Regions from separate parts of the Streptomyces sp. NPDC005494 genome, predicted to be linked through region 1. Evidence: riboswitches for the same ligand, from Rfam matches in the RefSeq annotation. Region 1 holds a riboswitch; the other holds the start of a gene.

What was found. A riboswitch is a leader RNA that binds a small molecule or an ion and turns the genes downstream of it on or off. The one in region 1 is predicted to bind cobalamin.
Region 2: it holds a riboswitch for cobalamin, as region 1 does, so the genes downstream of both, ACFYQ6_RS12285 (ribonucleoside-diphosphate reductase subunit alpha) here and cobN (cobaltochelatase subunit CobN) in region 1, are expected to answer to the same signal.

Annotation. Positions count from the first base shown of each region.
Region 1 covers NZ_JBIAJR010000006.1:354,106-358,266, reverse strand. Annotated here, with positions in the region: gene cobN (cobaltochelatase subunit CobN) at 1-2,619, opposite strand, end outside; cobalamin riboswitch at 2,653-2,808, opposite strand; gene cobG (precorrin-3B synthase) at 3,030-4,161, shown strand, end outside.
Region 2 covers NZ_JBIAJR010000003.1:514,033-518,193, forward strand. Annotated here, with positions in the region: gene ACFYQ6_RS12285 (ribonucleoside-diphosphate reductase subunit alpha) at 1-1,840, opposite strand, end outside; cobalamin riboswitch at 1,979-2,116, opposite strand; gene ACFYQ6_RS12290 (N-acetyltransferase) at 2,157-2,657, opposite strand; gene mctP (monocarboxylate uptake permease MctP) at 2,866-4,161, opposite strand, start outside.

The sequences.
Region 1 (4,161 bases):
GCCGAGCAGGGCGAACGCCTCGGCGATGTCGTCGCCCGCGGTGCGCATCGCGCTGGTGCCCCACAGGGACAGGCCGACGGAGGTGGGCCAGTCACCGTTGTCGGCGCGGTAGCGCTCCAGGAGCGAGTCGGCGAGGGCCTGGCCGGTCTCCCACGCCAGGCGGGACGGGACCGCCTTCGGGTCGACCGAGTAGAAGTTGCGGCCTGTCGGCAGCACGTTGACCAGGCCGCGGAGCGGGGATCCGGACGGGCCGGCGGGGACGAAGCCGCCGTTCAGCGCGTGGACCGCGTGGTCCAGCTCGTCGGTCGTCGCGGCGAGACGCGGCACGACCTCGGTGGCGGCGAAGGTGAGGATGTCGGCGACGGCCTGCGGGAGCCCCTGGGCCACACCGGTGACGGCTTCCGGATCCCAGTCCGCGTCCTCCATCGCCTGGACGAGGGCGCGGGCCTTCTCCTCGGTCTCGTCGGCCGCGGTACGGGTCGCCGCGGACTCGTCGAGGCCGAGTGCCTCGCGCAGGCCGGGCAGCGAGGCCGTGCCGCCCCAGATCTGGCGGGCGCGCAGGACGGCGAGGACCAGGTTGACGCGGTCCTTCCCGGCGGGGGCGCCGCCCAGGACGTGCAGGCCGTCCCGGATCTGGACGTCCTTGATCTCACAGAGCCAGCCGTCGAGATGCATGATGAACTCGTCGAAGCCCTCGTCCTCCGGCCTGTCCTCGAGGCCGAGGTCGTGGTCGAGCTTCGCGGCCTGGATCAGCGTCCAGATCTGGGCGCGGACCGCGGGGAGCTTCGCCGGGTCCATCGCGGCGATCTGGGCGTGCTCGTCCAGGAGTTGTTCCAGGCGGGCGATGTCGCCGTAGCTGTCCGCGCGTGCCATGGGCGGCACCAGGTGGTCCACGAGCGTGGCGTGCACGCGGCGCTTGGCCTGGGTGCCCTCACCGGGGTCGTTGACCAGGAACGGATAGACGAGGGGGAGGTCGCCCAGCGCGGCGTCGGGGCCGCAGGCGGCGGAGAGGCCGGCGTTCTTGCCGGGCAGCCACTCCAGGTTGCCGTGCTTGCCGAGGTGGATCATCGCGTCCGCGCCGAAGCCGTTGTCGTCGGCGGACGCGGCGATCCAGCGGTACGCGGCCAGGTAGTGGTGCGAGGGCGGCAGATCGGGGTCGTGGTAGATCGCGATCGGGTTCTCGCCGAAGCCGCGCGGCGGCTGGATGAGGATCAGCAGGTTGCCCCGGCGCAGTGCCGCGAGCACGATGTCGCCCTCGGGGTTGCGGGACCTGTCGACGAACATCTCGCCGGGTGCCGGGCCCCAGTGCTCCTCGACGGACTCGCGGAGCTCGGCGGGCAGCGTGGCGAACCAGCGGCGGTAGTCGGCGGCGGGGATGCGGACCGGGTTGCGGGCCAACTGCTCCTCGGTGAGCCACTCCTGGTCGTGGCCACCGGCGTCGATGAGCGCGTAGATCAGCTCGTCGCCGTCACCGGAGACCAGGCCCGGAATCTCTTCCTCCGGCCCGAAGTCGTAACCCTCGGCGCGCAGCCTGCGGAGCAGGGCGACGGCGCTGGCGGGGGTGTCGAGGCCTACCGCGTTGCCGATGCGCGAGTGCTTGGTCGGGTAGGCGGACAGGACGAGCGCGATCCGCTTCTCGGCGGCGGGAATGTGGCGGAGACGCGCGTGCCGTACGGCGATCCCGGCGACCCGGGAGGCGCGCTCGGGGTCGGCCACGTACGCGGGCAGGCCGTCCTCGTCGATCTCCTTGAAGGAGAACGGCACGGTGATCAGGCGGCCGTCGAATTCGGGTACGGCGATCTGGGTGGCCGCGTCGAGCGGGGAGACGCCCTCGTCGTTCTCCTCCCAGGCGGCACGCGGGCTGGTGAGGCAGAGCGCCTGGAGGACGGGGACGTCCAGCCCGGTCAGGGCACCCGCGTCCCAGGACTCGTCGTCCCCGCCGGCCGACGCGGTGGCGGGCTTGGTGCCGCCGGCCGCGAGGACGGTCGTCACGACGGCGTCGGCGGCCCGCAGTTCCTCGACGAGTTCGGGTTCGGGGGTGCGCAGCGAGGCGACGTACAGCGGGAGGGGGCGGGCGCCCGCGTCCTCCACGGCGGTGCAGAGCGCCTCGACGAACGCGGTGTTCCCGCTCATGTGGTGGGCCCGGTAGTAGAGCACCGCCACGGTCGGGCCGTCGACCTCCCGGGCGGTCCGCTCCAGCGGTCCCCACGCGGGGGCCGGGGCGGGCGGCTCGAACCCGTGGCCGGTGAGCAGCACGGTGTCGGAGAGGAAGCGGGCCAGCTGCTCCAGGTTCGCGGGGCCACCGTGCGCGAGGTAGGCGTGGGCCTCGGCCGCGATGCCGATCGGCACGGTGGAGGCCGCCATCAGCTGGGCGTCGGGGGCCTGTTCACCGGTGAGGACGACGACGGGCCGGCCGGTCGCCAGCACCTGGTCGAGCCCTTCCTGCCAGGCGCGGACGCCACCGAGGAGACGTACGACGACGAGGTCCGTGCCGTCCAGGAGCTGCGGCAGGTCCTCGACGGAGAGCCGGGACGGGTTCGCGTAGCGGAAGCCGACCGGACCACCGGAGGCACGGGCGCTCAGCAGGTCTGTGTCGGACGTCGACAGGAGCAGGATCATGCGGCGTCAGCCCTTCCTCGGGGTGTCCACGCCCCGGGCGGTGTGTCGGACGGCAGGAGTTCCTGACTCGCACGGCCTTCGCGGGGCCGGGCTCACAGTGGCGGGACCGCGCCGGAATCTCACCGGGCTTCCTCCCATGTCGCCGTCTGGCGATGGCGGGCCGAACGGACCGCCGCTAGGCATAGTAGGCGGCAGGTGGGGGGTCCTGACCAGACGGCCCCCGGCCCGGCAGGGCCCGAGGGGGTTCCGGCCGGACGACACGGGGCCTGGCGAGCCGGGCCGGGGGCGTTCGGACCGGACGGGGTCATGGCACGGCCCCAGGGTTCTGGCCGACGGTCCGGCGCCGGGCCCGCGGCGAGGTGTCCCGTAGGTCACAGTGACCGTAGGGCTGCGCCCCGGTCACGGTCGGTATGCTCGCCGCCATGTCCGCCTCCCCCCTTACGCCCCGGTCTCCGGGCGCCGCGTGCACCCGGAGCAGCGGTGACGCGTGCCCCGGCGCACTGCGGCTGCACCGGGCGGACGACGGTGCGCTGGCGCGGATCCGCATACCCGGCGGGGTGCTGACACCCCGTCAGGCGGCGGCGCTGGGGCAGGCCGCCGAGCGGCTCGGTGACGGTGAGTTGCATCTCACGTCCCGGGGGAACGTGCAGGTGCGCGGACTCGCCGAGGACTGCGGTGCGGAGCTGGCCGGACTGCTGAGCAGGGCCGGGCTGTTGCCCTCCGAACGCCACGAGCGCGTGCGCAACGTGGTCGCCTCCCCGCTCTCGGGGCTGGACGGCCTCGGAGCCGTCGACGTCAGACCGTGGCTGACCGAGCTGGACCAGCTCCTGTGCGCGAGTGACCGAGCGACGGCGCTCTCCGGACGCTTCCTGTTCGCCCTCGACGACGGCCGTGGCGACGTGGACGCGCTCGGCGCCGACCTCACACTCATAGGCCACGCCGGCGGTGACGCGCTCCTGCGCGTCGGGGAGGGCGAGGCCGTCCTCCGCGTCCCCGGCGCCGACGGCCCCCGCGCGGCGCTCCTCGCCGCCGAGGCCTTCCTGGACGCGGCCGAGGAGACCGGTGCCTGGCGGACGAAGGACCTGCCCGCCGCCGCGGTCACCGCGCTGACCGGCGATGTCGTACGACGGTTCGGGCCGGCCGGCATCACCTGCGTGACGGGGAACCGGCCCCGGCCGCCCGAAGCCCTGCCCCCGGCCCCCGGACGCGTCCCGGGCCCCCCGCACGCGGCCGCTCTGTCCGTGGGGGTACCGCTGGGCCGGCTCGGCCCGGCGCAGTGGCGGCTGCTGTCCGGCGCCGGTGAACTGCGCCTCACACCCTGGCGCGGAGCCGTCCTCACCGGAATCCCGCCCGCGCGGGCGGACGACCTGCTGGCCGAACTCTCCGGAGCCGGGCTGATCACCGGCCCCGGCTCCCCCTGGACCGGTGTCGGGGCCTGCATCGGCCGCCCCGGCTGCGCGAAGTCGCTGGCCGACGTACGGGCCGACGCGGGGGCCGCCGTCGGACCCGCCGGACGGCTCCCTGTGTACTGGTCCGGGTGCG
Region 2 (4,161 bases), on a different contig from region 1:
GCGCGATGGCGAGCAGCAGCGAGTTGCGCATCCCGGTCTTCGCGACCCTGGCGCGCAGCGCGTCCCAGCGCTCCGGCCAGTTCAGCTCGGTGTCGTAGTGGTCCGGGTGCAGGACGCCACGGGCGGCGCGGGTCTCGGACCAGGCGGGCAACGGCCCGGACCGCTCGGCCAGGGCGCAGGAGGCCTCGTAGGCGGCCAGCATGATCCGCTCGGAGATCTTCGTGGACAGCGCGCGGGCCTCGGGGGAGTCGAACGGCAGGCGCAGCTGGAAGAACACGTCCTGGAGGCCCATCGCGCCCAGGCCCACGGGGCGCCAGCGGGCGTTGGAACGGCCTGCCTGCTCGGTGGGGTAGAAGTTGATGTCCACCACGCGGTCGAGGAAGGTCACCGCGGTGCGGACGGTGGCGTCCAGCCGCTCCCAGTCGATGGTGCCGTCGGCGACGAACGCGCCGAGGTTGACCGAGCCGAGGTTGCAGACGGCCGTCTCGCCGTCATCCGTGACCTCCAGGATCTCCGTGCAGAGATTCGACGAGTGGACGACGCGGCCCGGCTCGGCGGTCTGGTTGGCCGTGCGGTTGGAGGCGTCCTTGAACGTCATCCAGCCCTGCCCGGTCTGCGCGAGGGTCCGCATCATCCGCCCGTACAGCTCACGCGCCGGCATCGTCTTGCGGGCCAGCCCCTTCGCCTCGGCCGCGCGGTAGGCCGCGTCGAACTCGTCGCCCCACAGGTCCACCAGCTCGGGGGTGTCCGCCGGGGAGAACAGCGACCACTCGGTGTCCGCGTCGACGCGGCGCATGAACTCGTCCGGGATCCAGTGGGCCAGGTTGAGGTTGTGCGTGCGCCGCTGGTCCTCACCGGTGTTGTCGCGCAGCTCCAGGAACTCCTCGATGTCCGCGTGCCAGGTCTCCAGGTAGACCGCGGCCGCCCCCTTGCGCCGGCCTCCCTGGTTGACGGCTGCGACGGAGGCGTCGAGCGTCTTCAGGAACGGCACGATGCCGTTGGAGTGCCCGTTGGTCCCCCGGATGAGTGAACCCCGGGCCCGGATGCGGGAGTAGGAGAGTCCGATGCCGCCCGCGTGCTTGGAGAGGCGCGCCACCTGGTGGTAGCGGTCGTAGATCGAGTCGAGCTCGTCCAGCGGGGAGTCCAGCAGGTAGCAGGAGGACATCTGCGGGTGGCGGGTGCCGGAGTTGAACAGGGTGGGGGAGGAGGGGAGGTAGTCGAGCCGGCTCATCAGGCCGTACAGCGCCGCCACTTCCTCCAGAGCCCGCTCGGAGGTGTCCTCGGCGAGCCCGGCGGCGACGCGCAGCATGAAGTGCTGCGGGGTCTCGACGACCTGGCGTGTGAGCGGGTGGCGCAGCAGGTAGCGGCTGTGCAGCGTCCGGAGCCCGAAGTAGCCGAAGCGGTCGTCGGCGCCGTCGGCGAGCGCCTGCTCGACCAGGGCGTCCAGGGCCGCGGAGTGCAGTGCGACGAACTCCGCCGTACGGTCCGCGATCAGGCCTTCGCGGTGCCCCACGGCGACCGAAGCGGAGAAGGAGACGGCGCCCTGCCCGGCCGCCTCGTCCGCCACGGCACGGGTGAGGAGCCGGGCGGCCAGCCGGGAGTACGCCGGGTCCTCGGAGATCAGGCCTGCCGCGGCCTCGGTGGCCAGCGAGCGCAGCTCCGCCTCGTCCGCCCGCGCGCTGCGGCCGCGGAGCGCGGCGGCGGCGACCCGGCCGGGGTCGGTGTCGGGGAGATCGGCCGTCAGAGCGGTCAGGGTCCGCAGCAGTGCGGTCCCGGGCGCGTCGGTCGTGCGGCCTTCGTAATCCGTGGCTGAAACCGGATCGGCTGGCGCGATGGTCACTTGGGGCTATCCCTCGCTCGGCTCGGTGCCTGCGGGAGCGGGGCAGCCGGGCACGGCGAAGCCCGTCGAAGGGCGCACGGAGTGCACGGCGTCCACCGGCCCTCCGCGGGGCCCGGACGTCTCGGCGTCCGGTTCGGTCGAGCCGGACGCACTGTCGACAGGTCTTCGGACTTCGCCGGTGCGCGCGAGCGCGCCGGTCACACCGTTGCGGGACAGTTCCGGACTCACACCGGATTCCCCTGCGACGACAGCGAGGTCGAGCATACATGTGGGGGCTACCGAATGATGCAGCCCCCACATCTTGTGTCGTGAGGGGTCACAGGGTCAGGCGGAAGGTGAGGAGCGGGAGATCGGGAAGAGGGTTCCAGTCCCGTTCCGGAGTCCGCTCGAAGCCGAGACGCCGGTAGATGCGGTGGGCGCCCAGCATGGCCGGCTGCGTCGACAGGACGATTCCGGTAAGTCCTCCCGCGGCCCGCGCCCGGTCGACACAGGCACGCACCAGCGCCTCGCCGGCGCCCCGCCCCCGGGCCTCCGGTGCGACTGCCAGCATCCGGAACTCCGCCTCGTCCTCCCCGGCTATGTCGGCCCACGGGCTGCCGGGCGCGACGTACGTGACGCCTCCCAGCAGGCGTCCCCCGGCGTCCAGCGCCACCAGCACCTCGGCCTCGGCCGCCCGGCGGCCGACCGCGCGGAGCTGTTCCAGATAGGGGTCCTCGGCTCCGAAGTCCAGGAGACCGTCGCCGAGATACGCCTGGGCGGTGATCTCGCCCAGTTCCTCGTGATGGGCGGGCAGGACCGGCCTGATCGATACGTCCATGGGCGGAAGTGTGCACCAGGCGGTGTGCGCCGCGCGCCCCTGTTTCGTCCCGTGGCCCCTCCGGGGGACGGGGCCACGGGAGGACGCCGTCCCGGGTCCCACGGAGCGGGTCCCGGAACGACGCCGCCCCGGGTCCCGGAAACGACGCCGTCCCGGCAGGAAGGGCCCTGCCGGGACGGAAGCCGCACTTCTCACCAGTGGCGCGAGGTCAGTGGCCCCCGCCCGGGGCGCCCACCGTGGCCGGCGGCAGTTCCGCCTTGACGCCCGGGTCGCCCACGTCCGCCGTGTAGTCGCCGGGGGAGGTCTCGTCCACGCCCGCCGGTGCCTTCACCGCGTTGAGGACGAAGGTCAGGACGACCACGACGACGACGTTCAGCACGAAGGCGGTGAGACCGATGTAGCCGATCTCGCCTATGCCGGGGATCTCCTTGGAGGACCCGCCGAAGTGCTTCTGGGTCGGGCTGGCCACGCCGTACGCCGCCACCGTGCCGTAGAGCATGCCGACCGCCCAGCCGGCGATCAGTGCCCAGCGGTGGAACCAGCGGGTGAACAGGCCGCCGACCAGGGCCGGCATCGTCTGGAGGATCCAGATGCCGCCCAGCAGCTGGAAGTTGATCGCGACCGTCTTGTCCATGGTGAGGACGAAGACGAGTGCGCCGACCTTGACCAGGAGCGAGACCAGCTTGGAGACCTTGGTCTCCTGGGCCGGGGTCGCGTCGGGCTTGATGAAGTCCTTGTAGATGTTGCGGGTGAAGAGGTTCGCCGCGGCGATCGACATGATCGCGGCCGGCACCAGCGCGCCGATACCGATCGCGGCGAAGGCCACGCCCGCGAACCAGTCGGGGAACATGTTCTCGAACAGCTGCGGGATCGCCAACTGTCCGTTGTCCACCTTGACCCCGGCGGCGATCGCCATGAAGCCGAGCAGGGCCAGGAGGCCGAGCATCAGCGAGTACAACGGCAGGATCGTGGTGTTGCGCCGGATCACCTCACGGCTGCGGCTGGAGAGCGTCGCCGTGATCGAGTGCGGGTACATGAAGAGGGCGAGCGCCGAACCCAGCGCGAGGGTCGCGTAGCCCCACTGGCCCATCTCGCCCGGCACGAGGCCGGCGACGGGCTTGCCGGCGGCCTCGTTCTTCGCCGAGAACGCCTCGCTCGCCTTGGCGAAGATGTCGTCGAACCCGCCGAGCTTTATCGGGATGTAGATGATCGCCACGGCGATGACCAGATAGATCAGGCCGTCCTTGACGAACGCGATCAGCGCGGGGGCACGCAGGCCCGAGGAGTACGTGTACGCCGCGAGGACCGCGAACGCGATCAGCAGCGGCAGGTCCTTGATGAACCAGTGCGTCGTCTCGCCGCCGCCCACGCCCATGACGTCCAGCACGGCCTGGATGCCGACCAGCTGGAGCGCGATGTACGGCATCGTGGCGAGGATGCCGGTGAGGGCGACCGCCAGCGAGAGGCCCTTCGAACCGAAGCGCCCTCGGACGAAGTCCGAGGT